DNA from 4 places in the Streptomyces sp. NPDC016459 genome. Region 4 is predicted to be linked to each of the others. Evidence: riboswitches for the same ligand, from Rfam matches in the RefSeq annotation. Region 4 holds a riboswitch; each other region holds the start of a gene.

Region 1 (7,264 bases), on a different contig from region 4:
AGGTGCGCGGCGAGGCGGGCCGACGCCTCCTCGTAGAAGTCGTCCAGGGCGCCCCGGTAGCCGCCGGGGTGGTCCGTGGTCTCCACCGTGAGCGGATACATCAGGCGCTCCTCGATGTGGTCCTCGCGGAGGTGCTCGGCGGCGATCGAGCGGGCGATGGAGCGGCCGTGGCGGGCCGAGTGGTACGCGATCACGTCGGCGCCGGCGATGGCCTTCACGGCCGCCACCGTCATGAGGTCCGGGTCGCCGGGGCCGAGGCCGACGCCGTAGAGCTTTCCGGTGGCGGTCACTGCTGGATCTCCGCTTCGTGGGCGATCGCGTTGATCGCGGCGGCCGTCATCGCGCTGCCGCCGCGCCGGCCCCGCACGACGAGGTGTTCGAGGCCGAGGTCCTGGGCGGCGAGGGCGTCCTTGGACTCGGCGGCGCCGATGAAGCCGACCGGTATGCCGAGGACGGCGGCGGGCTTCCCCGCACCCTCGGCGATCATCTGCAGGAGGTGGAAGAGGGCGGTGGGCGCGTTGCCGATGGCGACGACGGAGCCTTCGAGGCGGTCCCGCCACAGTTCGAGGGCGGCGGCGGAGCGGGTGGTGCCGAGCTCGGCGGCCAGGTCCGGCACGGACGGGTCCGAGAGCGTGCAGACCACCTCGTTGTCGGCGGGCAGGCGCCTGCGGGTGACGCCGCTCGCGACCATCTGGGCGTCGCACAGGATCGGCGCGCCGGCCCGGAGGGCGGCGCGGGCGCTCGCGACCACGCCGGGGGAGTAGGCGATGTCCCGCACGAGGTCGGTCATGCCGCAGGCATGGATCATCCGGACCGCCACCTGGGCGACGTCGGCGGGCAGGCCCGCGAGATCCGCCTCGGCGCGGATCGTGGCAAAGGACCGGCGGTAGATCTCCGCCCCGTCCTTCTCGTAGTCGAACATGGTGTCGCTCTCGCTCATCTCGTGTGGGACGTGGGGGGCGTGTGGTCGACAGGGGTACGGGCCGCTCCGACCGCTGCGGGCAGGGAGGCGCGGGGGGTGGGGACGCCGTCCACCAGATAGGTGTCGTCGCCGGTGGCGAGGACCTCGATCCAGTCGCCGTACGGGTGCCCGCAGCCGCGTGCGCACCCGGAGAAGTGCACGGGCACCGGCCCCGCGGGCACGGCGCGGGCGTCCGTCCGTACGTCGGCGAGGGACTTGGCGCACCCGGGCCGCCCGGTACAGACGGTGACCCCGGCGCCGGGGTCGTCGGACCGGGTGATCAGCCCGTACGCCGCGAGGCGGGCGAGCCGGGCGGCGGGTCCGTCGACGGCCGACCCGGTGCGGGCCGCTTCCGCCGGCGCGGTGGGGCCCGCTTCTGCTGCCCCGGTGGGGCCGGCTTCCGCAGAGCCCGTGGGGCCGACGACGACCGCCCCGCGCCAGGGCGTCAGCCGCACCTCGTCGGCCGGCAGCAGGGCCCGTAGCTGAGCGGCGGTCAGCCGGCCGAGCGGCGCGAGGACGTACAGCGCGTCGGCGCCGAGCACCCCGGGCGCCGGCGGACGGGACACGGGCAGCGGCGGTACGGGGAGGGGTACGGATTCGGCCGCGATCCCGGCGGCCGCCAGGGCGCGGGCCCAGTCCGGCACGTGCGCGTCGGGCAGTTCGCGGGGTCGCCAGGCCCCGTTGCCGGCCGCTTCGGCCGCGTCGAGGAACGCGAGGGCGGCGGCGAGGGCGGAGCGGACGGCGTCGGCGGCAGCGAGCCGCAAGACCTGCGGACCCAGTCGCACGAGGACGGATCCGTCCTCGTCTGCGACCAAGCTCACATCCCCGCCGAGCGGGGCCACGTCGCCGCGACCGTCGTCCAGGACGAACAGGAACCGTCCCGAGAGGGACGCCGCCCGGGGCTCGGCGCACAGTGCGGCGTCCAGTCCGCGCGCCCACAACTGCACGTCCGCGTGGCCGAGTCCGTCGAGTCCCGCGGTGGGCGAGGCGACGATGTTGCGGACGCGCTCGTGGGTGGGGGAGGGCAGCAGGCCCGCGTCCGCGAGGAGCGCCGCGAGCGCCGCCCCGCAGTCGTCCGCGAGGCCCCGCAGCTCCGCGTTGCCGCGCGAGGTGATGCTGATCCGCCCGTCGCCCAGGGTCTCCGCCGCGGCCGCGAGCGTCTCGACCTGATGAGACGTCAGACGGCCTGCGGGGAGCCGCAGTCGGGCCAGGCGGCCGTCCTCGGCGGGATGCAGGCGCAGCGCCCCCGGGCAGGCGTCGCCACGGTCCCGTATACGAGCTTCGCCCGGTTCGGGCGTCGTGGGTGGGGTGGGCGGCATGGCGGCGAGCATACCTACGGGGAACAGGGCGGCCACCGGGTGTGATCAGGCCGACGCCGCGACGGACGTGGGCGCGGTGGGCGGCCGGGCGGCCACGGGCCGAGCCGGCCGGGCGGTCGGCGCACCTACGGGAGGCCGGGCGGCCACGGGCGGGACCGGCCCGGCGGTCGGCGTACCAACGGGAGGCCGGGCGGCCACGGGCGGGATCGGCCCGGCGGTCGGCGTACCAACGGGAGGCCGGGCGGCCACGGGCGGGATCGGCCCGGCGGTCGGCGTACCTACGGGGCCCCGCCCCCTCGGCCGGTGTGATCAGGTCGACCCGGTGGCCCGTCCCGTCCCTCCGCGGCACGATCTAGGATGCAGATCGGCATGGGGTCCCCGGACCCCGGGGAGGAAGCCCGGTGAGACTCCGGCGCGGTCCCGCCACTGTGAGCCGGTCCGGCTGTGCGCAGCGACGCACTTCGGGGGCGGTGAGTCAGGAACTCCCTTCCCCAGGCTCTCGGCTTCGCCCGAGCAGGGGAGGCCCCAACCCATACGACCACCCGGGGCGCGGACAACCCCGAGGAAGGCCTGCGCTCGCCATGCTTCTGCTGCTGTCGCACTCCGACACCGACCTGCTCAGCGCCCGCGCGGCGAACGCTGCCTCGGCCGGCGGCCCGGTGGAGTACCGCTTCGCCAACCCCGCCCGTCTCCCCCTCTCCGACCTGCCCGCCCTCCTGGACGGCGTCGACCTCGTCGTCGTCCGGCTCCTCGGCGGTCTCCGTTCCTGGGAGGAGGGCCTGGACGCGGTCCGTGCCGCCGGAAGGCCCGTGGTCGTCCTCAGCGGCGAACAGGCCCCCGACGCACAGCTGATGGAGGCCTCCACCGTCCCCATCGGCGTCGCCACCGAGGCCCACGCCTACCTCGCGCACGGCGGCCCGGGGAACCTGGAGCAGCTGGCCCGCTTCCTCTCCGACACCGTCCTGCTCACCGGCCACGGCTTCGAGGCCCCGGCCGCCGCCCCCACCTGGGGCCCGCTCGACCGGACCGCGCGGAACGAGAGCGGCCCGACCATCGCCGTGCTCTACTACCGCGCCCACCACATGAGCGGCAACACCGGCTTCATCGGCACCCTGTGCGACGCGATCGAGGACGCCGGCGCGCGGCCGCTCCCGCTGTACGTCGCCTCCCTGCGCGCCCCCGAGCCGGAGCTGCTCGACACCCTCCGGGGCGCCGACGCCATCGTCACGACCGTCCTCGCGGCGGGCGGCACCAAGCCGGCGCAGGCGCAGGCCGGCGGCGACGAGGAGGCCTGGGACGCGGGGGCGCTCGCCGCGCTCGACGTGCCGATCCTCCAGGCGCTGTGCCTGACCGGTTCGCGGTCCGCGTGGGAGGAGAACGACGAGGGCCTCTCGCCGCTGGACGCCGCCAGCCAGGTCGCCGTGCCCGAGTTCGACGGCCGCCTGATCACCGTCCCGTTCTCCTTCAAGGAGATCGACGAGGACGGTCTGCCCGCGTACGTGGCCGACGCCGAACGTGCCGCCCGCGTCGCCGGGATCGCCGTCCGGCACGCCCGGCTCCGGCACATCCCGAACGCCGAGAAGAAGCTGGCGCTCGTCCTCTCCGCGTACCCGACGAAGCACTCCCGCATCGGCAACGCCGTCGGCCTGGACACCCCCGCCTCCGCCGTCTCCCTCCTGCGCCGACTGATCGCGGAGGGGTACGACTTCGGGCCCGCCGAGGAGCTTCCCGGCCTGGTCTCCGGCGACGGCGACGAGCTGATCTACGCCCTGATCGAGGCCGGCGGCCACGACCAGGACTGGCTGACGGAGGAGCAGCTCGCCCGCAACCCGGTCCGCATCCCGGCCGCCGACTACAAGCGTTGGTACGCGACCCTCCCCGAGGAGCTGCGGACGCACGTCGAGGAGCACTGGGGCCCGCCGCCCGGCGAGATGTTCCTCGACCGCTCCCGCAACCCGGAGGGCGACATCGTCCTGGCGGCCCTGCGGCGCGGGAACCTCCTCATCCTGATCCAGCCGCCGCGCGGCTTCGGCGAGAACCCGATCGCGATCTACCACGACCCCGACCTCCCGCCGTCCCACCACTACCTGGCCGCCTACCGCTGGATCGCCGCCCGCGCCGAGGACGGCGGTTTCGGCGCCGACGCCATGGTCCACCTGGGCAAGCACGGCAACCTGGAGTGGCTGCCCGGCAAGAACGCCGGCCTGTCCGCCGCCTGCGGCCCCGACGCGGCCCTCGGTGACATCCCGCTGATCTACCCGTTCCTCGTCAACGACCCGGGCGAGGGCACCCAGGCCAAGCGGCGCGTCCACGCGACCCTCGTCGACCACCTGGTGCCGCCGATGGCCCGCGCCGACTCGTACGGCGACATCGCGCGCCTGGAGCAGCTGCTCGACGAGTACGCGCAGATCTCCTCCATGGACCCGGCGAAGCTGCCCGCGATCCGCGCCCAGATCTGGACGCTGATCCAGGCCGCGAAGCTCGACCACGACCTCGGTCTCCAGGAGCGCCCGGAGGACGACGGCTTCGACGACTTCCTGCTGCACGTCGACGGCTGGCTGTGCGAGGTCAAGGACGCCCAGATCCGCGACGGCCTGCACGTCCTCGGCGGCGCCCCGGAGGGCGAGGGCCGCGTCAACCTGGTCCTCTCCATCCTGCGCGCCCGCCAGATCTGGGGCGGTACGCAGGCGCTCCCGGGCCTGCGCGAGGCGCTGGGGCTCGACGAGTCGGCCGCGACCCGCACCACCGCCGACGAGGCGGAGGCGAAGGCGCGCGAGCTGGTCGAGGCGATGGAGGCGGCGGAGTGGTCCGTGGACGCCGTCCCGACCGTGGCCGCCGCCTACGGCGCCGAGGTGCACGCCGTGCTCCGCTTCGCCTGTGAGCAGGTCGTGCCGCGCCTGGCCGCCACCACCGACGAGCTGACGCACGCCGTGCACGCCCTGAACGGCGGTTTCGTCCCGGCGGGCCCGTCCGGCTCGCCGCTGCGCGGTCTGGTCAACGTCCTGCCGACCGGCCGGAACTTCTACTCGGTCGACCCGAAGGCCGTGCCGTCCCGGCTGGCCTGGGAGACCGGGCAGGCGCTCGCCGACTCCCTCCTGGAGCGCTACCGCACCGACAACGGCGAGTGGCCGACGTCCGTGGGCCTCTCCCTGTGGGGCACCAGCGCCATGCGCACCGCGGGCGACGACGTGGCGGAGGCGCTCGCCCTGCTCGGCGTCCGCCCGCTGTGGGACGAGGCCTCGCGCCGGGTGAACGGCCTCGAACCCATCCCCCCGGAGGAGCTGGGCCGTCCGCGCGTCGACGTCACGCTGCGGATCTCGGGCTTCTTCCGGGACGCGTTCCCGCACGTCATCGGCCTCCTGGACGACGCCGTACGGCTTGTGGCGGCCCTGGACGAGCCCGCTTCGGAGAACTTCGTACGGGCGCACGCGCAGGCCGATCTCGCCGAGCACGGCGACGAGCGGCGCGCCACCACCCGTATCTTCGGCTCCCGGCCCGGCACGTACGGCGCGGGCATCCTCCAGCTGATCGACTCGCGTGACTGGCGGACGGACGCGGACCTCGCCGAGGTGTACACGGTGTGGGGCGGGTACGCGTACGGGCGCGGGCTCGAAGGGCGCCCGGCGCGGGCCGAGATGGAGACGGCGTACAAGCGGATCGCGGTCGCCGCGAAGAACACCGACACCCGCGAGCACGACATCGCGGACTCGGACGACTACTTCCAGTACCACGGCGGCATGGTGGCCACGGTCCGCGCCCTGAAGGGCACGGCCCCCGAGGCGTACATCGGGGACTCGACCCGCCCGGAGACCGTCCGCACCCGCACGCTCGTCGAGGAGACCTCCCGGGTCTTCCGCGCGCGTGTCGTCAACCCGCGCTGGATCGAGGCGATGCGCCGCCACGGCTACAAGGGCGCGTTCGAGCTGGCGGCGACGGTCGACTACCTCTTCGGGTACGACGCCACGACCGGCGTGGTCGCCGACTGGATGTACGACAAGCTGACGCAGGAGTACGTCCTCGACCCGGAGAACCAGGCCTTCCTGAAGGAGGCCAACCCGTGGGCGCTGCACGGCATCGCGGAGCGGCTCCTCGAAGCCGAGTCGCGCGGCATGTGGGAGAAGCCGGACCCGGAGACGCTGGCCGCCCTGCGCCAGGTGTTCCTGGAGACCGAGGGCGACCTCGAAGGCGACGACGACTAGACCTGTACGGGGCGTGGCGGGCCGGACGGGACTCTCCGGGCGCGTCAGCTCATGACCAGGGACTCCGGGGCAAGTTCGAGACGGCGGCCCCGGAAGCCCGCCCGGAGCCGCCGGTCGTGGCTGACCACGACCAGCGTGCCCCGGTACAGCGCGAGCGCGGCCTCGATCTCCTCCACGAGCGCCGGGGCCAGATGGTTGGTCGGCTCGTCGAGGAGGAGCAGATCGGCGGGCTCGGTGACGAGCCGTGCCAGTTCCAGTTTCCGGCGCTGTCCCGTCGACAGGTACCGGACCGGGGTCGTCAGGTCCCCGGCGGAGAAGAGACCGAGCGCGAGCAGTTCGTCCGCGCGGTCCGCTCCGAAGGCCTCGCCCACCGTACGGGGGTCGGCGGGCGGGGCCGTCTCCTGACGCAGCAGTCCGACCCGGCCCGGGGCGCTCACGGTGCCGGCGTCCGGCGCGAGTTCACCCGCCAGGACCTTCAGGAGGGTGGTCTTCCCGGCGCCGTTCGGCCCGGTGACCAGGAGCCGCTCGCCCGCGTCCAGGTGGAGCGCGTCGAGCCGCAGCCGGCCGTCGACCCGTACGCCGGTCCGCGTATCCGGTGAGGTCACCGGTCACGGCGAGGGCGTCCTCGGCGGCGCGGATCGCCCGCTCCAGCTCCCGTACGTCCGCGAGGGCGTGGTCGACGGCGTCCCCGACGGAGGCGGTCGGGGGGAGGTCCAGGGTCTGGGCGAGGTGGCCGAGGCCACCGGGGGCGTCGACGGTCACCGTGCCGTCGTCGGGGGCCTCCT
Region 2 (7,264 bases), on a different contig from region 4:
GGTGCCCGCATCGTGGACGGCTCGCGCGCCCGGACCGTAAGCGGAATCCCTTGACACCGGATCGGGACACCACAACGCCCGACCCAGTTCACCTTCCGTTCACTCAGGTTGCCTACGTTCGGCTAGCCACTGACGTCAAACGATTGCCTGGGTAAATGGAACACATCACGCTGCTGCTCGCCATTGTGGTCGTGACAGCTCTCGTGTTCGATTTCACGAACGGTTTCCACGACACCGCGAACGCGATGGCCACGACCATCTCGACCGGCGCTCTCAAACCGAAGACGGCGGTGGCCATGTCCGCCGTGCTGAACCTCGTCGGCGCGTTCCTGTCCGTGGAGGTCGCCAAGACGATCTCCGGCGGGATCATCAACGAAGAGGGCATTCGCACAGAAGTGATCTTCGCGGCGCTCGTGGGCGCCATCCTGTGGAACCTGCTGACCTGGCTCCTCGGCCTGCCGTCCAGCTCCTCCCACGCGCTCTTCGGCGGCCTCATCGGCGCCGCGGTCATGTCGGCGGGCTGGTCCGCGGTCAACGGTCCGACCATCGTCACCAAGGTCCTGATCCCGGCCATCGCCGCGCCGCTCGTCGCCGGTCTCGCCGCGATGCTGGCCACCCGGCTGACGTACAAGATCGGTGCCAAGACCGACGAGAAGCACACCGCCAAGGGCTACCGGGTCGGCCAGATCGCCTCCGCGGGTCTCGTCTCCCTCGCCCACGGCACCAACGACGCCCAGAAGACGATGGGCATCATCACCCTGGCCCTGGTCACCCAGGGCGTCGTCGCCCCCGGCTCCAACCCGCCCCTCTGGGTCATCGTCTCCGCCGGCGTCGCGATCGCCCTTGGCACCTACCTCGGCGGCTGGCGCATCATCCGCACCATGGGCAAGGGCCTCACCGACCTCCAGCCGCAGCAGGGCTTCGCCGCCCAGACCAGCGCCGCGACGGTCATCCTGGCCTCCTCGCACCTCGGCTTCTCCCTCTCCACCACCCAGTCCTGCTCGGGTGCCGTGATGGGCGCCGGTCTCGGCCGCAAGGGCGGGGTCGTCCGCTGGTCGACCGCGACCCGGATGTTCGTCGCCTGGGGTCTGACCCTGCCCGCCGCGGGCCTGGTCGGCGCCGGTGCCGAGTTCCTCACCAAGCAGGGACCCTGGGGCATCGCCGCCGTCGCGGTCCTGCTGGTCGGCGGATCGGCCGTCATCTGGTCGCTCTCCCGCCGCAAGCCGGTCGACCACCACAACGTCACCGCCGACGACCTCGACGCCGAGCCCGCGGGTGTGGTGACCACCGCCATGGCGGCCGTCACCCCGCCGCCGCCGGCCGGTTCCGTCGCCGCCGTCACGGACGAGGACCTCAAGACCACCATCCCCGCGCCGGCTCCCACCGACCCGGCCGCTCCCCCGGCCCCCGCCGCAACGGTCTAAGGAACGAACGACATGAAGATCGACTGGGCAGCCCTCGGCTCCGTCTTCGGAGTCAGCCTCGTGGCGACCGTCGCCCTCGTGGGCCTCTTCACCCTCGGCATCATCGGCCTCTCCAAGCAGGAGCAGGCCGCCGCGCAGGGAGGCTCCGCCGCCCTGGCCCGCACCGGCGCCTACGCGTGCTTCGCCCTGTGCCTCACGGCCGTCGCGTACGGCATCTACCTGATCGTCGTCTGACGGTCCCGCAGGACACCGGCCGGGCGGTCCGTACCTTCGGGTACGGGCCGCCCGGCCGTCGTGTCTGTGGCGCTTCGCACAGTGACGCGGTGCAGGTCAAGGTGAGTTGACGGCTGTTCTCGGGGCGTGGTGGACTGCCGAGGCCATTACGGCGGCAGCAGAGGAAGTCCGGTGCGAATCCGGCGCGGTCCCGCCACTGTGACCGGATCCAAGGGGTCCGGGAGTCAGGAACTCTCGCCGCCGGTCACGTCGATCCAGGGCGCGGACCCTGAGTGAGGACATGCGCCATGCCCGGCCGCAGAAGAACCAGCCGCCTCTCCCCGGACCGATTCGCGTACGGAGCGGCCGCCGGTCTCGCCGTCGACCTGCTCGTCGGAGACCCCCGCCGTGGACACCCCGTCGCCGCGTTCGGCCGGGCGGCCGCCGCGGTCGAACAGCGCCTCCACCACGACCACCGAGGCTGGGGCGCCCTGCACACCGCCGTCTGCGTCGGCTCCACCGCCGCCCTGGGCGCGCTCGCCGCACGGGCCGTACGCAACCGGCCGACCGCCGCCGTGGCCCTGACCGCCGCCTCCGTCTGGGCCGTCGTCGGCGGTACGACCCTGGGCCGGGAGGCCCGCGCGATCGGCGGGGCGCTCGCCGCGGGGGACCTGGAGGTGGCCCGGGAACGGCTGCCGCACCTGTGCGGACGCGACCCGCAGTCCCTCGACGGACCGGCGATGGCACGCGCGGTCGTCGAATCGGTCGCCGAGAACACCTCCGACGCCGTGGTCGGCGCCCTCTTCTGGGGCGCGGTCGCGGGCGTGCCCGGTCTGCTCGGCTTCCGGGCCGTCAACACCCTGGACGCGATGGTCGGCCACAAGTCCCCCCGCCACCGCCGCTTCGGCTGGGCCTCGGCCCGGCTCGACGACCTCGCCGGCTGGCCCGGGGCGCGGCTGACGGCCGCGCTCACCACCGTCGCCGGCGGGAACCCGCGCGGGGCCGTCCGGGCCTGGCGGGCGGACGCCCCGCAGCACCCCAGTCCCAACGCCGGGCCCGTGGAGGCGTCCTTCGCGGGCGCGCTCGGCGTACGGCTCGGGGGGACCCTCTCGTACGCCGGCCGGGTCGAACACCGGCCGGTGCTCAACGGGGAGGGGCGGCCCGTCGAGGTCGCCGACATCGACCGGGCGGTCCGGCTGTCCCGCCGGGTCACCGCACTGACCCTGGCCGCCTGCGTGGGCGGCCGGCTGATCGTGAGCGCGCTGAAGCGGAGGAACGCATGAGGGGTGGGGGGCTGCTCGTCGCCGGGACCACGTCCGACGCCGGCAAGAGCGTCGTGACGGCCGGCATCTGCCGCTGGCTGGTCCGCAAGGGCCTGAAGGTGGCGCCGTTCAAGGGACAGAACATGTCCCTCAACTCCTTCGTGACCCGTGAGGGCGCCGAGATCGGGCGGGCCCAGGCCATGCAGGCGCAGGCCGCCCGCGTCGAACCGACCGCGCTGATGAACCCGGTGCTGCTCAAGCCGGGCAGCGACCGGTCCAGCCAGGTCGTCCTGATGGGCAAGCCGGTGGGGGAACTGAGCGCGAAGGGCTATCACGGGGGACGGCAGAAGGAACTGTTCGAGCCGGTGATGGCGTGCCTGGAGGAACTCCGGGGCATGTACGACGCCGTGATCTGCGAGGGCGCGGGCAGCCCGGCCGAGATCAACCTGCGGCGCACGGACATCGTCAACATGGGCATCGCCCGGGCCGCGCGGCTGCCCGTGGTCGTGGTCGGGGACATCGACAGGGGCGGCGTCTTCGCCCAGTTCTTCGGCACGACGGCGCTGCTGAGCCCCGAGGACCAGTCGCTCGTCGCCGGGTACCTCGTGAACAAGTTCCGGGGTGACGTGACCCTGCTCGAACCGGGGCTCGACATGCTCCACGGGCTGACCGGGCGCCGGACCTTCGGCGTCCTGCCGTACGCGCACGGGCTCGGCATCGACGAGGAGGACGGCCTCCGGGTGTCGCTGCGCGGCACCGTCCGCGAGTCCGTCGTGGCGCCGCCGGTCGGCGCGGACATCCTGCGGGTCGCCGTCTGCGCCGTACCGCTGATGTCCAACTTCACGGACGTCGACGCGCTGGCGGCCGAGCCGGGCGTGGTCGTCCGGTTCGTCGACCGGCCCGAGGAACTCGTCGACGCGGACCTCGTCGTCGTGCCCGGCACGCGCGGCACGGTCAGGGCGCTGGCGTGGCTGCGGGAGCGGGGCCTTGCGGACGAGCTGGCCCGCCGCGCGGCCGCGGGGCTGCCCGTGCTCGGGATCTGTGGCGGCTTCCAGATCCTCGGCGAGCACATCGAGGACCAGGTCGAGTCGCGGGCGGGCGCCGTCGACGCGCTCGGACTGCTGCCCGTACGGGTCCGGTTCGCGCCCGGTAAGACCCTCGCCCGGCCGGTCGGCGTGGCGCTCGGGGAACGGGCCGAGGGGTACGAGATCCACCACGGGGTCGCCTCGGTGGACGGCGGGGAGCCGTTCTTCTCCGATGACACGGGACGCGCTCTCGACGGCTGCCGGGTCGGCTCCGTCTGGGGCACCCACTGGCACGGCTCCCTGGAGAGCGACGGGTTCCGGCGGGCGTTCCTGCGGGAGGTCGCGGCGGCGGCCGGGCGGCGGTTCGTGCCGGCGCCGGACACGTCGTTCGGGGCGCTGCGCGAGGAACAGCTCGACCGGCTGGGCGACCTGATCGAGGAGCACGCGGACACGGACGCGCTGCTGCGGCTGATCGAGGAGGGGGCCCCGGCGGGCCTGCCGTTCGTGCCGCCGGGGGCGCCGTGAGCGCGGGGGCAAGTCGGGCCGGAGGCCCGGCCGCGAGTAGGCGGGGGCGTGTACGGCCTCCGGGCGTGCGGGGGTTCTCACCCGCATCACCCGAACCACGTGTCGAGAACAGTGCGGGTGGCCCCTGTGGGCGGCCACCCGCCGGCGGCGGCCGCGGGCCGTCGTGCGAACCTCAGCGATCCGAAGGAGTGACCACCCGATGAGCACCCGGTATCCGTTCACCGCCGTCGTCGGCATGGACGACCTGCGGCTCGCGCTGCTCCTGAACGCCGTCAGCCCCGCCGTGGGCGGTGTCCTCGTGCGGGGGGAGAAGGGGACCGCGAAGTCCACCGCCGTCCGGGCGCTCGCCGGTCTGCTGCCGGCCGTGCCGGTCGTGCCGGGCTGCCGGTTCAGCTGCGACCCGGGCTCGCCCGACCCCGGCTGCCCCGACGGACCGCACGACGAGGCCCCCGGGGCCGCACGGGCCGCGCGGATGGTCGAGCTGCCCGTCGGCGCGTCCGAGGACCGGCTCGTCGGTGCGCTCGACATCGAGCGGGCGCTCGCCGACGGCGTGAAGGCCTTCGAGCCGGGGCTCCTCGCGGACGCCCACCGGGGCATCCTGTACGTCGACGAGGTCAACCTGCTCCACGACCACCTCGTCGACCTCCTGCTCGACGCCGCCGCCATGGGCTCCTCCTACGTCGAGCGCGAAGGCGTCTCCGTACGGCATGCCGCCCGGTTCCTGCTCGTCGGGACCATGAACCCCGAAGAGGGCGAACTGCGGCCGCAGTTGCTCGACCGGTTCGGGCTCACGGTGGAGGTCGCCGCGTCGCGCGAGCCCGAGCAGCGGGTCGAGGTCGTCCGGCGACGGCTCTCCTTCGAGGACGACCCGGCCGCGTTCGCCGCGCGCTGGGCGGGCGAGGAGGCCGAGCTGCGCGACCGGATCGCCGCCGCCCGCGCGCTGCTGCCGCGGGTGACGCTCGGGGACGCCGTCCTGCTCCAGATCGCCGCGACCTGCGCCGCGTTCGAGGTGGACGGGATGCGCGCCGACATCGTCATGGCCCGCACCGCGACCGCGCTCGCCGCGTGGGCGGGACGCACCGACGTCACGTCCGACGACGTACGGCAGGCCGCACTCCTCGCCCTCCCCCACCGGCGGCGGCGCTCGCCCTTCGACGCGCCCGGCCTCGACGAGGAGAAGCTCGACGAGACCCTGGAGCGGTTCAAGGGCGAGGAGCCCGACCAGGACCCGGAGCCGGACGGCCCGGGTGACGGCGGTCCCGGGGACGGCGGTGACGGTGGTGACGGCGGGCCCGGCGGGGGCGTTCCGCCGCAGGGCGAGGGCCCCGCGCCCGACGACGTACCGGCTCCCGAGGACGTACCCGCTCCCCAGGAGTCCCCGGAGCCGGCGCCCGCCCCGCAGGGCTCGCCCTCCGGTGCGGGCGAGCGCGCCGCCGTCAAGGCCGCCGAACCCTTCCGTACGAAGGTGCTGAGCGTGCCCGGTCTCGGCGAGGGCGCGGCCGGGCGCCGCTCCCGGGCCCGCACCGAGCACGGCCGTACGACCGGATCCGTACGCCCGCGCGGGGCGCTGACCAGGCTGCACCTGGCCGCGACCGTGCAGGCCGCCGCCCCGCACCAGAAGGCCCGCGGCCGGACCGGTCCCGGGCTCGTGGTGCGGCGGGACGACCTGCGGCAGGCGACCCGGGAGGGACGGGAGGGGAACCTGGTGCTGTTCGCCGTGGACGCCTCCGGTTCGATGGCGGCCCGGCAGCGGATGAGCGCCGTCAAGGGCGCCGTCCTCTCGCTGCTGCTCGACGCCTACCAGCGGCGCGACAAGGTCGGCCTGATCACCTTCCGGGGCCGGGACGCCGAGGTCGCCCTGCCGCCGACCTCGTCCGTGGACGCGGCCGCCGCGCGCCTGGAGAAGCTCCCGACCGGCGGCCGTACGCCGCTCTCGGCCGGGCTCCTCAAGGCCCATGACGTCCTGCGGGTCGAGCGGCTCAGGGACCCCTCGCGCCGCCCGCTGCTCGTCGTCGTGACCGACGGGCGGGCCACCGGCGGCGGCGCCGACCCGGTGGCGCTCGCCTGCCGCGCGGCGCGGCTGCACGCGTCCGAGGGCACGGCGTCCGTCGTCGTGGACTGCGAGACGGGACCGGTGCGGCTCGGGCTCGCCGGCGAACTCGCCCGTGAACTCGGCGGCACCGCCGTCACCCTGGACGAACTGCGGGCCGACTCCATCGCCGGCCTCGTCAGGGACGTCCAGGGAATTCGGAAGACCACTGCCGGGAAGACCACTGCCAGGAGGGCCGCTTAATGCCGCAGGGACAGCCGACCGTCGTACCCGACGACGGTCTCACCACCCGCCAGCGCCGCAACCGCGCCCTGGTGATGGTGCACACGGGCGTCGGCAAGGGGAAGTCGACCGCCGCGTTCGGCATGGCGCTGCGCGCCTGGAACCAGGGCTGGCCGATCGGGGTGTTCCAGTTCGTCAAGTCCGCCAAGTGGAAGGTCGGCGAGGAGAACGCCCTCAAGGCGCTCGGCGAGACCGGCAAGGGCGGCACCGTCACCTGGAACAAGATGGGTGAGGGCTGGTCCTGGATCCAGCGCGAGGTCGCCGAGGGCGAGCAGTCGCACGAGGACAAGGCCCGGGAGGGCTGGGAGCAGGTCAAGCGGGACCTCGCGGAGGAGAAGTACCGGTTCTACGTCCTCGACGAGTTCGCCTACCTGCTGCACTGGGGCTGGATCGACGTCAAGGAGGTCGTGGAGGTCCTGCGCGACCGTCCCGGGCAGCAGCACGTCGTCATCACCGGGCGCAACGCGCCGCAGGAGCTCGTCG
Region 3 (7,264 bases), on a different contig from region 4:
GTGCGTCGCCATGAGGACCGTCGTCCCGGCCTCCCGAAGCCGCCGGAGCGCGTCGAGCAGCCGTTCCTGCCCGTGCGGGTCGAGCCCGGCCGTCGGCTCGTCCATGATCAGCACCTTCGGCCGCATCGCGACGGCTCCCGCGATCGCGGCCCGCTTGCGCTGCCCGTACGACAGCAGATGCGTCGGCCGGTCCGCCAGGGCCACGATGTCCAGCGCCTCCAGGGCCTCCTGGACCCGCACCCGCACCTCGTCCTCGGGCAGCCCCAGGTTCATCGGACCGAACGACACGTCCTGGCCGACCGAGGCGGCGAACAGCTGGTCGTCCGGATCCTGCGTCACCAGCTGCACGGTGGTCCGCAGCCGGGTCAGCCCCTTCCGGTCGTACGCCACCTCCGCCCCGTCCAGGACCAGCGAACCGCTCCCGCAGCGAAGCCCGCCGCTCAGCAGCCGCAGCAGGGTCGTCTTGCCGCTGCCGTTGCGCCCGAGCAACGCGACCGCGCGCCCCCGCACCACCGGGAAGTTCACGCCCGACAGGACGGCCGGGCCCTCCTCGTAGGCGAAGCCCGCGTTCACCAGCTCCACCACGGGAGCCGCAAGGGAGGCGGGCGGCGAATGCGGCGGAGGCGTCACGGACGTCACGGCAGGAACCTTTCCAGTACGAGGGTGAGGGCGACGAGCCCCGCGAGCAGGGCGCCCGTGGCGGCGAGGAACCGGCGCGACGGCACGCACCCGGGAACCAGCACCCGCAGTGTCCCGTCGTACCCCCGCCCGGCGAGCCCCGACTGCAGGCGCTGCGCCCGGTCGAAGGCCCGGACGAACGTCGTCGCGCCGAGACCGGCGAGCGAGCGCCAGGCCGCGGCCCGGGTGGTGTGCCCGAGCCGGGCGGCCTGGGCCTGCCGGATCCTGGACAGCGAGTCGAGCAGCAGGAAGATGATCCGGTACATCACGAGCGCCACGTCCACCACCGGCGCCGGCACCCCCGCCCGGACGAGCCGGGGCAGGACGTCGGAGACCGGCGTGGTGAACGCGAACAACAGCACTCCGAGCGAAGCCGCCGCGGTCCGCAGGAGCAGTTCGACCGCCTGGACCGGACCTCCCGGGGCGAACGCGACGAGCCCCCGGGCGCCGCCCACCTCGAAGAGCAGCGGAACCGCGCCCGTGACACAGAAGCCGAGCGGGACGCGGAACGCCCGCCACAGCGCCCGGCCCGGCACACCGGCCGGCCCGAGCAGCACCCCGAGCGTGACCGCGGCCACGAGCACCGCCCCCGGCCACGGCGGCAGACAGACCGCGCACAGGGTCAGACCGAAGCCGAGCAGCGCTTTCTCGGCGGGATGACGGCGGCGCCAGCGGCTGCTGTGCGCCGCCGCGTCGATCGGCAGCATCGGCGGCTACGCGTCCCGCCCGTCGGCCGGAACTCCCGGGCCGCCCGGCTCCCGGGCTCCGGGCGCCGCGACCGCACCGTCCACGAGGCCCCCGGCAGCCCTGGACGCCCCGGCGGGCTCAGCGGCCGCAGCAGGTCCGGCGGCCTCGGATGCCCCAGCGGGCTCAGCGGCCCCAGCAGGCTCAGCGGCCTCGGCGACCCCGGAGGCCTCAGCAGCCCCGGAGACCCCGACCTCCCCGGCAGCCCCAGCAGGCCCGGCGGCCCCAGCAGGCCCAGAGACCCCAGCAGGCCCGACGACCCCCGATGCCTCAGCAGCCCCGGCGGCCCCGTCCGCCCCGGTCGCCCCGGCCCGTGCGGCGCCCTGCCTCCGCCCTCGCCGCAGACCGAAGTAGTACGCGAGGACACCGGCGCCCAGCGCCGCCTGGAGCGAGAACAGCGCGGACTCGACCTCCCCGGACGGCGGCTCGTACAGCGGCGTGAACCACGGCTCGTAGTCCGGCCGGAGCTCCGTGATCGCGGTCTCCGCCTCCGCGTCCGCCCCGGTGAACGGTTCCTCCTTGTGATCCCCGAGCCCCAGCGCCAGCGGCAGTACCGCGAGCGCCGCGACGACGAGCAGCAACAGGGCGTTGATCTTCGCGTTCCGGCTCATCGCGCGGCCGCCTCCTCGCGTTGCTCCGCCGTCCGCCCGGCGAGGACGCCGAGCCGGATCAGTTCGCCCTTGCTGGACTGCGTGAGCAGCCGCATCACGAGCACGGTCAGCAGGCCCTCGCTCACGGCCAGCGGAATCTGCGTCACGGCGAAGATCCCGCCGAACTTGGCGAGCGCCCCGGCCACACCGCTGCCCGGGTCCGGGAAGGCGAGCGCCAGCTGCACACTGGTCACGCAGTACGTCGACAGGTCGGCGACGAACGCGCCGAAGAAGACGGCGACCATCAGCGGCGTACCGGACCGGCGCAGCAGCCGGTACGTGCCGTAACCCGCCCAGGGCCCGACGATCGCCATCGAGAAGGCGTTCGCGCCGAGCGTGGTGAGCCCTCCGTGGGCGAGCAGCAGGGCCTGGAAGAGCAGGGTGATCGTCCCCAGGACCGCCATGATCGGCGGCCGGAACAGGATCGCGCCCAGACCCGTACCGGTCGGATGGGAACAACTACCGGTCACGGACGGCAGTTTGAGAGCCGAGAGGACGAAGGTGAAGGCGCCGGCGGCGCCGAGCAGAAGAGTGGACTCGGGGTTGGACCGTACCTCGCGGGTCAGCGCGCGGACCCCGTGGACGATGAACGGTGCGGACGCGACGCCCCAGGCGGCCGCGTGCACAGGGGGTAGGTACCCCTCGGCTATATGCATGGTTGGGAGACCCTCTCCAGCACCTCGTGGATGGACAACGCACCCTGGCCGGTCTCCTGGCTGACGGTCATACGCCCGGACTCCGCCTTCCCACACCACGACGGTCTCCCATCGCGGTCCAGTGGCTTCCCCGAGGGTGACATCCCGCGGGGGTGGAGCCGGACCTCCCGATCACAGTGGCGAGGGCCGCACCGGTACTGCACCGGTTTCCCGAACACCAAGGCCCTGCGACACTAGTGTGTTGACCAGGTACATCACAACACGGTCGCCACCCGGCGCGGCTTCTCGCTCACACAGCGCTGTCACTCCTTGCGGTAGGCGTACGCCTCCGACGCCGCCGCCACCACCGCGTCGAGGTCCGCTCCCGCGCTCGCCGTGACCAGCGCGGCGACCGCGCCCTCGACGAACGGCGCGTCCACCAGACGGGAGCCCTCGGGAAGCTCGTCGCCCTCGGCGAGCAACGTTTTCACGGTGAGCACCGCGCTCCCCAGGTCGACCATGATCGCCACTCCCGAGCCCCGGTCCGCGGCCTTCGCCGCCTCGCAGATCAGCCCGGAACTCGTCCCCAGACCACCGTCCGGAGTCCCGCCGGCGGGGACGATCGGCGCCAGGTCGCCGCCACCGGACAGCCCTCTGGCCAGCTCGGCCACTGCGGTCGCGACGGCGGCACTGTGCGAGACGAGCACGATGCCGACCCGCACGGAACCGTCGCGGACCGGCCCGCCCCGGCTCCCGCCGCTCATGACGCCCCCTCCGCACGCGCGGTGTCGTCCAGCGCGGTGAACAGCAGCGCGGACGAGGTCGCCCCCGGGTCCTGATGCCCCACCGACCGCTCACCCAGATAGCTGGCCCTGCCCTTGCGCGCCCGCAGCGGTACGGTCGCGAGAGCGCCCTCCTCGGCGGCGGCGCGGCTCGCCTCGAACGACTCCCGCAGGCCCTCCACGGCCGGGAGGAGCGCGTCCAGCATCGTCTTGTCGCCCGCCTGCGCGCCGCCCAGCTGCGACACGGCCGTCACGCCGGAGCCGAGCGCCTCCGCCAACCGTGCCCGGGTGACCCGCTCGTCGTCGCCGAGGGTCTTGCCGGTACGACGCAGCAGCGTGCCGTACAGCGGTCCCGACGCGCCCCCCACGGTGGAGATCAGCTGCCGTCCGGCGACGGTCAGCACCGCGCCCGGTGTCGCCGGCGACTCCTCGGCCAGGGTCTCGGTGACGGCGGTGAACCCCCGCCTCAGATTGGCCCCGTGGTCGGCGTCGCCGATGGCCGAGTCGAGCTCGGTGAGCCGGTCCGCCTCACGGTCGACGGCCTCGGCCACCGCGGTCAGCCAGCGCACCAGGAAGTCCGCGCCGAAGTCCTCCGTCATGCCGGTCCCCTCTCCCATCCCTCGTCTCACCGACCCCAGCGCAGCGCGGGCGTCTGCACGGGAGCGTCCCAGAGGCGGAGGAGTTCCTCGTCCACCTCGCACAGCGTCACCGAGCAGCCGGCCATGTCCAGCGAGGTCACGTAGTTCCCGACTAGGGTACGGACCACCGGCACGCGCCGCTCGCCCAGCACGCGCTGCACCTCGGCGTTGAAGCCGTACAGCTCCAGGAGCGGGGTCGCGCCCATGCCGTTGACCAGCGCGATCACCGGCCCGGACGGGCGGAGGTCCTCGACGACGGCGTCGACGGCGAAGTCCGCGATCTCCCGGGAGGTCATCATGGGCCGCCGCTCACGGCCCGGCTCGCCGTGGATGCCGATGCCCAACTCCAGTTCCCCGGCCGGCAGGTCGAAGGTGGGGCTTCCCTTGGCGGGGGTGGTGCACGCGCCCAGGGCCACGCCGAAAGACCGGCAGCGTGAGTTGACCAGGCGGGCGATCGCCTCCACCCGTTCGAGGGGCGCGCCCTCCTCGGCGGCAGCGCCCGCGATCTTCTCCACGAAGAGCGTGCCGCCGGTGCCACGCCGGCCCGCCGTGTACAGACTGTCCGTCACGGCGACGTCGTCGTCGACGAGGACCTTGGCGACCTGGATGCCCTCGTCCTCCGCGAGTTCCGTCGCCATCTCGAAGTTCAGCACGTCACCGGTGTAGTTCTTGACGACGAACAGCACCCCGGCGCCGCTGTCGACGGCCGCCGCGGCCCGCACCATCTGATCGGGCACCGGAGACGTGAACACCTCCCCGGGGCAGGCGGCCGCCAGCATCCCGGGCCCCACGAACCCCCCGTGCAACGGCTCGTGCCCGGACCCGCCGCCGGAGACCAGCGCGACCTTCCCCGCCACGGGCGCGTCCCGCCGCAGCACGACCCGCCGCTCGACGTCGACGGTGAGCTCGGGATGAGCGGCCGCCATCCCCCGCAGCGCGTCGGCGACCACGGTCTCGGGAACGTTGATGAGCATCCTCATGAGTACCTCCTGATGAGACGGACAGACAAGCCGCTGTGCAGGTCCTGGCAGGTCGGAGTGGCCCGGCACCCACCCAGACTCACGGGCCGACGCCCGTACGGCAAGGCAAGGCGACCGGGCATGCACATCCCCGCGCGGTGATCATGTGTCAGACACCCCCTGGTCCGCACAGGACCGCTGCGGCGCCACTCGGCACGTCGGATGCGCCGTGCGGAAAGACGCCGCTCCCCACACGGAGAACGGCGAGGTGCGTTCCCGAGGGTGTATGGGAGCAACGGGCGGGGGTATGAGGGCGAGGCCGTCCGAGGTGGATCGGACGGATCGTCAACTTCAGCAAGACCGTGGGGGGTCATGTGAACGGGACCGCGCTTCGAGGACCGTGGCGGGCGGGAGCGGTGGCGTCGACGGCGTGCGCCCTGCTGGTGCTCGGGATCGCGCCGCCGGCGTCGCCCGTACCGTCGGCGGAAGGGCCCGCGGCGATGCCCGTACGGAGCGGCACCGTCGGGTACCGGGCCAACGCGCGAGGTGACAGCCGGGTCGTGGGCGCCACCGCGAAGCCGCCGTTCAAGAAGCTGTGGCAGCGTGACCTGGGGTCGGTCGTGTCGGCCCCCGTGGCCGTCGGCGGCCAGGTCTTCGCCGTCGTCAACGCCGACCAGGGCGACGAGGGCGGCCCGCGCATGGAACTCGTCGGGCTCGACGCCGCTACGGGCAGGTCCCTGTGGCCCCAGAGGTTCCTGACCAGTCGGCCCAACGCCACCGTCACCTACGGAGGGGGGCTGCTCTACACGCAGACCATGGACGGCCAGGTACGGGCGTGGGACCCCGCCACCGGAACCGTGAAGTGGACCGTGGAGCTCGGCAACGGGTTCTGCCAGTACCCGCCCGCCTGGTACGCCGACGTCGTCTACGCGCAGGACGGTCGGGGCAGGGCTTACGCGCTGCGCGCCGACACCGGCGCTCGCCTGTGGGAGGCCCCCCTCGTCGAGAACGGGTTCGCCCCCGTCCTCGTCGACGACCAGGGCGTCTGGATCGGCTTCGACAATCTCGCCTACCAGCAGCTGGACCGGGCGACCGGAAAGGAACTGCGGCGCTACGACGTGCCCGACAGGTCAGGGGCGGGCGGGAACCCCACCGCGTTGGGCGACGGCGCCCTGTGGCTGCGGAACAGCTTCGCCGACGACGCGAACGTCGTCGCCTACGACCGCCGGACGGGCGCCGTGGTGCGGAGGCTGCCCGCCGACGCCACGCCCGCGTTCGGCACGGGGCGGGTGTACGTCGCCAACCGGGGCGTCGTGAAGGCCCTCGACACCACCGCCGGATACGCCACGCGCTGGACGTACACGAGCCCGCGCCAGGCGGCGACGGTGCGCCTGGTCGCCGGGGGGCACGTGTACGTGGCCGACGGCTCCGGCGAGCTGGTGGTCCTGGAGGAACAGACGGGGAAGAGGGTCTGGTCGTACCGGCTGTCCGCGGAGCCGCATCCGATGGAGAACATCGTCGCGGAGAGCGACTGGCGGGGCTGGACCGTGCCGGGGCTCGGGACGGCGCAGGGGAGGCTGTTCGCGCCCGCGCAGGGCGGCGTCCTGCTCGCGTTCGGCAACGCCTGACCTGGCGGTCGCAGCTGAGACGGGGTGCCCGGCGGCGGCCGGGCACCCCGTCGGGCGTGTGCGGGGGCGGCCGGGCACCCCGTCGGGCGTGTGCGGGGGCTGCGAACGTTCCGGCCGGTCGGGGGCGCCTCCCCCTCGGCGGCGTCGGGCCTGTCCGTATCGGCGCGTCGGGACTGGCCGCGCCCGCGGCCGCAACGTACCGACCGGGCCCGCCGGCCTCACAGCCCGGGGGAGGGACGTCAGGCCCGTGGCCGGGGCGGAACGCCCTGGGCGAGGACGCCGACCGCGTACGTCCGATCCGGACCCCGGCCCTGCCCCGACCCGCCGCAGGCAGGCGGGCACGTCGTCGTCGGGGTGGCTAGGCGGTCTTCCGCAGGGTCTTCCCGGTGACCAGCACCCCCGCCAGGACCGCCGCGACCAGGGTGCCGATGATCGCCGTGAGGACGGCTCCGTTGTTCAGGTGCAGGCCGACGTCGGACGAGGTGGCCTGGGAGAGGCCGGAGGCCATGCCCGCCAGTGGGGGCAGTGTCACGAGGACACCGAGGCCCGC
Region 4 (7,264 bases):
TTGGTGCCCGTCGCCAGGCCGTGCAGCAGACCGCGGGAGCGGAACCAGTACACGTACGCGAAGGCGCCGTAGAAGAACAGGCCCTCGATGCAGGCCGCGAAGCAGATCAGGTTCAGCAGGAAGCGGCGCCGGTCGGCCTGGGTCTCCAGGCGGTCGATCTTCTCGACCGAGTCCATCCAGCGGAAGCAGAACTGTGCCTTCTCGCGGATGGAGGGGATCTCCTCGACGGCGTCGAACGCGGCGGCGCGGTCGTCCGGGTCGGGCAGGTAGGTGTCCAGCAGCGTCAGATAGAACTGGACGTGCACGGCCTCCTCGAAGAGCTGGCGCGACAGGTAGAGGCGCGCCTCGGGGGAGTTGATGTGCTTGTAGAGCGTCAGGACCAGGTTGTTCGACACGATCGAGTCGCCGGTCGCGAAGAACGCGACCAGGCGGCCGATCATGTGCTGCTCACCGGGGGTGAGCTTGGCGAGGTCGGCGACGTCCGAGTGGAGGTCGACCTCCTCCACGGTCCAGGTGTTCTTGATCGCGTCGCGGTAGCGTTCGTAGAAGTCCGGGTAGCGCATCGGACGGAGGGTCAGCTCGAAGCCCGGGTCGAGGAGGTTCTTCCGTTCGGTGGAGCTCATCACTGGCAGGCCTCGCAGGACTCGGGGTTTTCGAGGGAGCAGGCGACGGCGTCTTCCGGGGTCGCCTGTACGGGGATGGGGGCGGTGGCCACGGTCGACGCCTGCGCCGCGCGGGCGATCCGGGTCGCCGGGCGGGAGCGCAGGTAGTACGTCGTCTTCAGGCCCTGCTTCCAGGCGTACGCGTACATCGAGGACAGCTTGCCGATGGTCGGCGTCTCCAGGAACAGGTTCAGCGACTGCGACTGGTCGAGGAACGGGGTGCGGGCGGCCGCCATGTCGATCAGGCCGCGCTGCGGGATCTCCCACGCCGTGCGGTACAGCTCGCGGACCTCGGCCGGGACCCAGGTGAAGCCGGCCACCGAGCCGTTGGCGTCGCGCAGTGCCTCACGGGTCTGCGCGTCCCACACGCCGAGCCGCTTCAGCTCGTCCACCAGGTACGAGTTGACCTGGAGGAACTCGCCGGAGAGCGTCTCGCGCTTGAAGAGGTTGGAGACCTGCGGCTCGATGCACTCGTAGACGCCCGCGATCGAGGCGATGGTCGCCGTCGGCGCGATCGCCAGGAGCAGGCTGTTGCGCATGCCGACCGCGGCGATCCGCTCGCGCAGCGCGGCCCAGCGCTCCGGCCAGTTCAGCTCCACGTCGTAGTGGTCCGGGTGCAGGACACCGCGGGCGGTGCGGGTCTTGTCCCAGGCGGGGACCGGGCCGTTGCGCTCGGCGAGGTCGGTGGAGGCCTCGTACGCGGCGAGCATGATCCGCTCGGCGATCCGGGTGGAGAGCGCGCGCGCCTCGGCGGAGTCGAACGGCAGCTTCAGCTGGAAGAAGACGTCCTGGAGGCCCATCGCGCCCAGGCCCACCGGCCGCCAGCGGGCGTTGGAGCGGCCCGCCTGCTCGGTCGGGTAGAAGTTGATGTCGACGACGCGGTCGAGGAAGGTGACGGCCGTGCGGACGGTGGCGTCGAGGCGCTCCCAGTCGATGTCCCGGGCGGTGGTGTCCACGAACGCGCCGAGGTTGACCGAGCCCAGGTTGCAGACGGCCGTCTCGCCGTCGTCGGTGACCTCCAGGATCTCCGTGCAGAGGTTCGAGGAGTGGACGGTGTGGCCGGGCTCGGCGGTCTGGTTGGCCGTACGGTTCGAGGCGTCCTTGAAGGTCATCCAGCCGTTGCCGGTCTGGGCCAGGGTCCGCATCATCCGGCCGTACAGGTCGCGGGCCGGCATCGTCTTGCGGGCCAGGCCCGCCGCCTCGGCCGCGCGGTAGGCGGCGTCGAACTCCTCGCCCCACAGGTCGACCAGCTCGGGCACGTCGGCGGGGGAGAACAGTGACCAGTCGGCGTCGGCGTTGACGCGGCGCATGAACTCGTCCGGGATCCAGTGCGCCAGGTTCAGGTTGTGCGTGCGGCGCTGGTCCTCGCCCGTGTTGTCACGGAGCTCCAGGAACTCCTCGATGTCCGCGTGCCAGGTCTCCAGGTAGACGGCGGCGGCGCCCTTGCGGCGGCCGCCCTGGTTCACGGCGGCGACGGAGGCGTCGAGGGTCTTCAGGAACGGCACGATGCCGTTGGAGTGCCCGTTGGTGCCCCGGATCAGCGAACCGCGGGCCCGGATGCGGGAGTACGAGAGACCGATGCCGCCCGCGTGCTTCGAGAGGCGCGCCACCTGGTGGTAGCGGTCGTAGATGGAGTCCAGCTCGTCCAGCGGGGAGTCGAGCAGGTAGCAGGAGGACATCTGCGGGTGGCGGGTGCCGGAGTTGAAGAGCGTGGGGGAGGACGGCAGGTAGTCCAGGCGGCTCATCAGGCCGTAGAGCGCGGTGACCTCGTCCAGGGCCCGGGTGCTGTCGTCCTCCGCGAGGCCGCAGGCAACGCGCAGCATGAAGTGCTGCGGGGTCTCGACGACCTGGCGGGTGATCGGGTGGCGCAGCAGGTAGCGCGAGTAGAGGGTGCGCAGACCGAAGTAGCCGAAGCGGTCGTCGGCGGCCTGGTCGATCGTCGCGTCCAGGCGGGCCGCGTGCTGGGCGACGAACTCGGCGGTGCGGTCGGCGATCAGGCCCTCGCGGTGACCGACGGCGACGGAGGCGGAGAAGGAGAAGGCGCCCTGGCCGGCCGCCTCGTCGGCGATGGTGACCGTGAGGAGCCGGGCGGCGAGCCGGGAGTACGCCGGGTCCTCCGCGATCAGGCCCGCGGCCGCCTCGGTGGCCAGCTCGCGCAGCTCCGCCTCGTCCGACGTGGCGTTGCGGCCGCGGAGCGCGGCGGCGGCGACCTTGCCGGGGTCGGTGTCGGGGAGATCGGCGGTGAGGTCGGTCAGGGTCCGCAGCAGCACGGTCCCGGGGCCGTCGCTCTCGACCGCGGAAGCCTCGGCGGACGCCGGATCGGCGGGCGCGATGGTCACGTGGGGGCTCTCCCTCGCTCGGCTCGGGGCCGCGGCGGGGGAAGGCGGGCACGCGGGCGTCCGTAACGCCGGACGCGACGCTTCCACCGGCCCACTCCGCGAGGCCCGGACGTCAGTGGCACCCGGAACGGACGGACCGGGTGCGCTGCCGGCAGGTCCTCGGACTCACCTCGTACGAATGTGATGCATTCGTACGAAGCACACCGTTGCGGGACAGTTCCGGATTCGCGCCGGATTCCCCTGCGTCGACAGCGAGCACGAGCATACATGTGGGGGGCTCCACTCATCGCACCCCCCACATGTTGTGTCGCCGCCCGGCTTCAGAACTCCAGGGCGTAGGTGAGCAGCAGAAGGCCGGGGGTCGGTTCCCAGTCCCGGTGGGGGGTGCGGACGAAGCCCAGGCGCTCGTAGATCCGGTGCGCGGAGAGCATCCGCACGTCCGTGGAGAGCACGATCCGCTCGCTCCCCGGCAGGGCCCGGGCGCGGTCGACGCAGGCCCGTACGAGGGCCTCTCCGACGCCCCGGCCGCGGGCCTCACGGGCGACGGCGAGCATCCGGAACTCGGCCTCGCCCGCGACCGCGATGTCCGCCCAGGGGGTGTCGCCGGTGGCGAAGGTCACCCCGCCGAGGAGCGTCCCCTCGGCGTCCTCGGCGACGAGCACCTCGCTCTCGCGCGCCCGCCGGGCGGTGTCCCGCAGGACCTCCAGGTAGAAGTCCTCCGCCCCGTGCTGCAGCAGCCCGTCGTTCAAGTAGGTGCCCGCGGTGAGTTCTCCGAGCGCCTCGTACTCCTCCAGCCGTACCGCCCTGATGGTGAAGTCCATGAGGGCAGTGTGCCTTCCCGGGGACGAGAAGGGGCCCGGGATTCCTGGTGGAGATCCCGGGCCCTTCGCGTGCGGCCGTGCGTGGGCCGGTGTGTGGGGTCAGCGCGTCTCGGCGGCGAGCTTCGGCATGTCGGTCTGCACGCCGGCGTCACCGGCGTCGGCCGTGTAGTCCGAGGGGGAGGTCTCGTCGATGCCCTCGGGGGCCTTGACGGCCTTGAGGACGAAGGTGAGGACGACCGTGACGAGGAGGTTGAGGACGAAGGCGGTGAGACCGATGTAGCCGATCTCGCCGATCCCCGGGATCTCGGCGGAGGAGCCGCCGAAGTGCTTCTGGGTCGGGCTGGCGACCCCGTACGCGGCGACCGTGCCGTAGAGCATGCCGACGGCCCAGCCGGCGAGCAGCGCCCAGCGATGGAACCAGCGGGTGAAGAGGCCGCCGACGAGGGCCGGGAAGGTCTGCAGGATCCAGATGCCGCCGAGCAGCTGGAAGTTGATCGCGACCGTCTTGTCCATGGTGAGGACGAAGGCGAGCGCGCCGACCTTCACGAGGAGCGAAACGATCTTGGAGACCTTGGTCTCCTGCGCCGGGGTCGCGTCCTTCTTGATGAAGTCCTTGTAGATGTTCCTCGTGAAGAGGTTGGCCGCGGCGATCGACATGATCGCGGCCGGGACGAGCGCGCCGATGCCGATCGCGGCGAACGCGACGCCCGCGAACCAGTCGGGGAACATCGTCTCGAACAGCTGCGGGATGGCGAGCTGCCCGTTCTTCACCTGGATGCCGGCGGCGATCGCCATGAAGCCGAGCAGCGCGAGCAGGCCCAGCATCAGCGAGTACAGCGGCAGGATCGTGGTGTTGCGGCGGATGACCTCACGGCTCCGGGACGACAGCGTCGCCGTGATGGAGTGCGGGTACATGAACAGGGCGAGCGCCGAGCCGAGCGCGAGCGTCGCGTACGTCCACTGGCCGGCCTCGCCGGGGACGAGCGACCCGCGCGGCTTGTCCGTCGCCGGGTTGGTCTGCGCGTAGGCCTCGCCGGCCTTGGCGAAGATCTCGTCGAAGCCGCCCAGCTTGATCGGGATGTAGATGATCGCCACCGCGATGACGATGTAGATCAGGGTGTCCTTGACGAAGGCGATGAGCGCGGGCGCCCGCAGGCCCGAGGAGTACGTGTACGCCGCGAGGACACCGAAGGCGATGAGCAGCGGCAGGTCCTTGATGAACCAGTGGGTGGTCTCGCCGCCGCCGACGCCCATCACGTCCAGGACGGCCTGGATGCCGACGAGCTGGAGCGCGATGTACGGCATGGTGGCGAGGATGCCGGTGACCGCCACCGCGAGGGACAGGCCCTTGGAGCCGTAGCGGCCGCGTACGAAGTCCGAGGTGGTGACGTAGCCGTGCTTGTGCGAGACCGACCAGAGGCGCGGCAGGAAGGTGAAGATCAGCGGGTAGACCAGGATCGTGTACGGCACGGCGAAGAAGCCGGCCGCGCCCGCCGCGTAGATGGCCGCCGGGACGGCGACGAAGGTGTACGCGGTGTAGAGGTCGCCGCCGAGCAGGAACCAGGTCACCCAGGTGCCGAACGACCGGCCGCCCAGGCCCCATTCGTCGAGGCTGTTCTCGTTCTCCGCCCTGCGCCAGCGCGAGGCGAGGAAGCCCATGACCGTGACGGCCAGGAAGAAGAAGATGAAGACGGCGAGTGCGACGCCGTTCACGCCGTCCTTCATCGCGCGTCACCACCCTTGCGGCCGCGCTGGTCGATCTGCCACAGCTTGTAGGCGACCATGGTGAGCACGGTGGAGACCAGCACCCAGAGCATCTGGTACCAGTAGAAGAACGGGATGCCGGCGAAGAGCGGTTCGGTCTTCGCGTAGGAGCTCACCCAGAGCATCGCCACGAACGGGGCGAACAGACAGAGTCCGATCACCACCCGCATGGGTGTGATGGTGGGTTGTTTCCCTTGTGTCGTATCTGGCGTGTCTGACATGGCGATTCCCGTCCCCTCGCTGATCACCTCGTTAATGGTGGGGAAATCTAGGGGACGGCCACGCTCCATGGAACCCCTGTCCGCATAACGGAAGTGATTCATGGGGCCGTCGGGGTCGCCGGGTCAGAGCCAGCCCTCCTTGGCGGCCCGTACGCCCGCCTCGAATCGGCTGCGCGCGCCGAGCCGGTTCATCAGCTCCGAACTCATCCGGCGCACGGTCCGCAGGGAGATCCCGAGCCGCCGGGCGGCGATGTCGTCCGTGCAGCCGATGCCGAGGAGCATGAGCAACTCCCGCTCCTGCGGGGAGAGGTCGTGCGCGTCCCGGCGCGGGGTCTCGCCGAACGGGGTTCCGGTGTCCCACAGGCGGTCGAAGAGCACCACGAGCGCGTGCACGAGCCCGGGGCTGCGGACTTCGAGGGCGCCCGCGCGCCCGTCCTCCGGGTCGACGGGGACGAGCGCGGCCTCGCGGTCGACGATCACCATGAGCATCGGGACCACGGGCACGGTCCGGGCCTCGCCGCCGAGTTCGCAGTACCAGCGGACGTACTCGACGGTCGGCGGGTCGTTGCGGAAGCTCTCCTGGTAGATCGACCGGATCCGCACGCCGCGTTCCAGGGCCAGTTGGTCGAGCGGCTGGCTCGCGTCCATCGTGTCGGGGAGCTGCGCCCCGCCCGGAAGGAGCGAGAGGCATTCGGTGCGGGCGTTCGCGGCCAGGTCCTCAAGCCGTTCGCGGACGTTGTCGAGGCCGGTGATGCGGTCCACGAGGTCGTGCCGGACGCCCGGTTCGGAGTGGTCGGCGTACGAGGCGAGGATGCCGGCCACGGCCCGGCCGGCCTGCTCGACCTGGCGTTTTCGTTTGCTCAGTTCGGCTTCGGCGCGGGACAGCAGGAAGGAGAATCCGACGTCCGGGTTGAAGGGCTCGACCTCGCCCGAGGAGTCGTCCATGAGGACGAGCTTGAGGTCCGCGAGGCAGGCGAGCGCCTCGCGGACCTCTGGTTCGGAGCGGCCGAGGTGGGCCGCCATCTCCGTCACGTCGTACTCGGGTCGCTCCAGGAGCAGGCGGTAGACGGCCTCCGTCGACTCCTTTATGCCGAGCGCCTCCAACATCCGTTATCTCCCCCGTCGTCACGTTCCGTCGCACGATCGATCGCGTTGGTGATCGCGGTCGTCGATGCTAAGCGCGGGACACTGTCTAGGTCTAGACCAATTGGGGTGAACTCCGGGGTACGGCGGCCGGTCCGGACGTCGGTCCGGACCCCGGTACGGTGAGCCGTCGGCCGGCCAGCGCGTCCAGCGTCGCAGCCATCGCGAACCCCGAGACGAGCAGCGCCAGTTCGACCTGCGGACCGATCCCGACGGCGAGCACCGCGAGCGCGCCCGCACCCGCCGCCACCGGACCGGCCCACGGCGGACCGCCCGCCGTCGAGGCCACCGCCCGGTCGACGGAGACGCAGAAG

Evidence for each region. A riboswitch is a leader RNA that binds a small molecule or an ion and turns the genes downstream of it on or off. The one in region 4 is predicted to bind cobalamin.
Region 1: another riboswitch for cobalamin. It lies ahead of cobN (cobaltochelatase subunit CobN); the one in region 4 lies ahead of ABZ567_RS08685 (ribonucleoside-diphosphate reductase subunit alpha).
Region 2: another riboswitch for cobalamin. It lies ahead of ABZ567_RS00295 (cobalamin biosynthesis protein); the one in region 4 lies ahead of ABZ567_RS08685 (ribonucleoside-diphosphate reductase subunit alpha).
Region 3: another riboswitch for cobalamin. It lies ahead of ABZ567_RS23265 (energy-coupling factor ABC transporter permease); the one in region 4 lies ahead of ABZ567_RS08685 (ribonucleoside-diphosphate reductase subunit alpha).

The regions. Positions count from the first base shown of each region.
Region 1 is NZ_JBEYCR010000004.1:396,200-403,463, forward strand. Features, by position in the region: gene ABZ567_RS14225 (precorrin-2 C(20)-methyltransferase) at 1-290, opposite strand, end outside; gene ABZ567_RS14230 (precorrin-8X methylmutase) at 287-940, opposite strand; gene ABZ567_RS14235 (cobalamin biosynthesis protein CobG) at 937-2,280, opposite strand; cobalamin riboswitch at 2,635-2,786, shown strand; gene cobN (cobaltochelatase subunit CobN) at 2,862-6,479, shown strand; partial or broken gene ABZ567_RS14245 (ATP-binding cassette domain-containing protein) at 6,524-7,264, opposite strand, start outside.
Region 2 is NZ_JBEYCR010000001.1:52,594-59,857, forward strand. Features, by position in the region: gene ABZ567_RS00285 (inorganic phosphate transporter) at 156-1,424, shown strand; gene ABZ567_RS00290 (hypothetical protein) at 1,437-1,658, shown strand; cobalamin riboswitch at 1,780-1,912, shown strand; gene ABZ567_RS00295 (cobalamin biosynthesis protein) at 1,946-2,920, shown strand; gene ABZ567_RS00300 (cobyric acid synthase) at 2,917-4,449, shown strand; gene ABZ567_RS00305 (putative cobaltochelatase) at 4,649-6,742, shown strand; gene cobO (cob(I)yrinic acid a,c-diamide adenosyltransferase) at 6,742-7,264, shown strand, end outside.
Region 3 is NZ_JBEYCR010000010.1:79,885-87,148, forward strand. Features, by position in the region: gene ABZ567_RS23250 (ATP-binding cassette domain-containing protein) at 1-630, opposite strand, end outside; gene cbiQ (cobalt ECF transporter T component CbiQ) at 636-1,385, opposite strand; partial or broken gene ABZ567_RS23260 (energy-coupling factor ABC transporter substrate-binding protein) at 1,731-2,033, opposite strand; gene ABZ567_RS23265 (energy-coupling factor ABC transporter permease) at 2,030-2,728, opposite strand; cobalamin riboswitch at 2,757-2,993, opposite strand; gene ABZ567_RS23270 (PTS fructose transporter subunit IIA) at 3,031-3,471, opposite strand; gene dhaL (dihydroxyacetone kinase subunit DhaL) at 3,468-4,088, opposite strand; gene dhaK (dihydroxyacetone kinase subunit DhaK) at 4,115-5,107, opposite strand; gene ABZ567_RS23285 (PQQ-binding-like beta-propeller repeat protein) at 5,503-6,714, shown strand; gene ABZ567_RS23290 (FtsX-like permease family protein) at 7,073-7,264, opposite strand, start outside.
Region 4 is NZ_JBEYCR010000002.1:655,088-662,351, forward strand. Features, by position in the region: gene ABZ567_RS08680 (ribonucleotide-diphosphate reductase subunit beta) at 1-623, opposite strand, end outside; gene ABZ567_RS08685 (ribonucleoside-diphosphate reductase subunit alpha) at 623-3,001, opposite strand; cobalamin riboswitch at 3,134-3,273, opposite strand; gene ABZ567_RS08690 (GNAT family N-acetyltransferase) at 3,322-3,822, opposite strand; gene mctP (monocarboxylate uptake permease MctP) at 3,922-5,547, opposite strand; gene ABZ567_RS08700 (DUF3311 domain-containing protein) at 5,544-5,807, opposite strand; gene ABZ567_RS08705 (LuxR C-terminal-related transcriptional regulator) at 5,931-6,914, opposite strand; gene ABZ567_RS08710 (MMPL family transporter) at 7,006-7,264, opposite strand, start outside.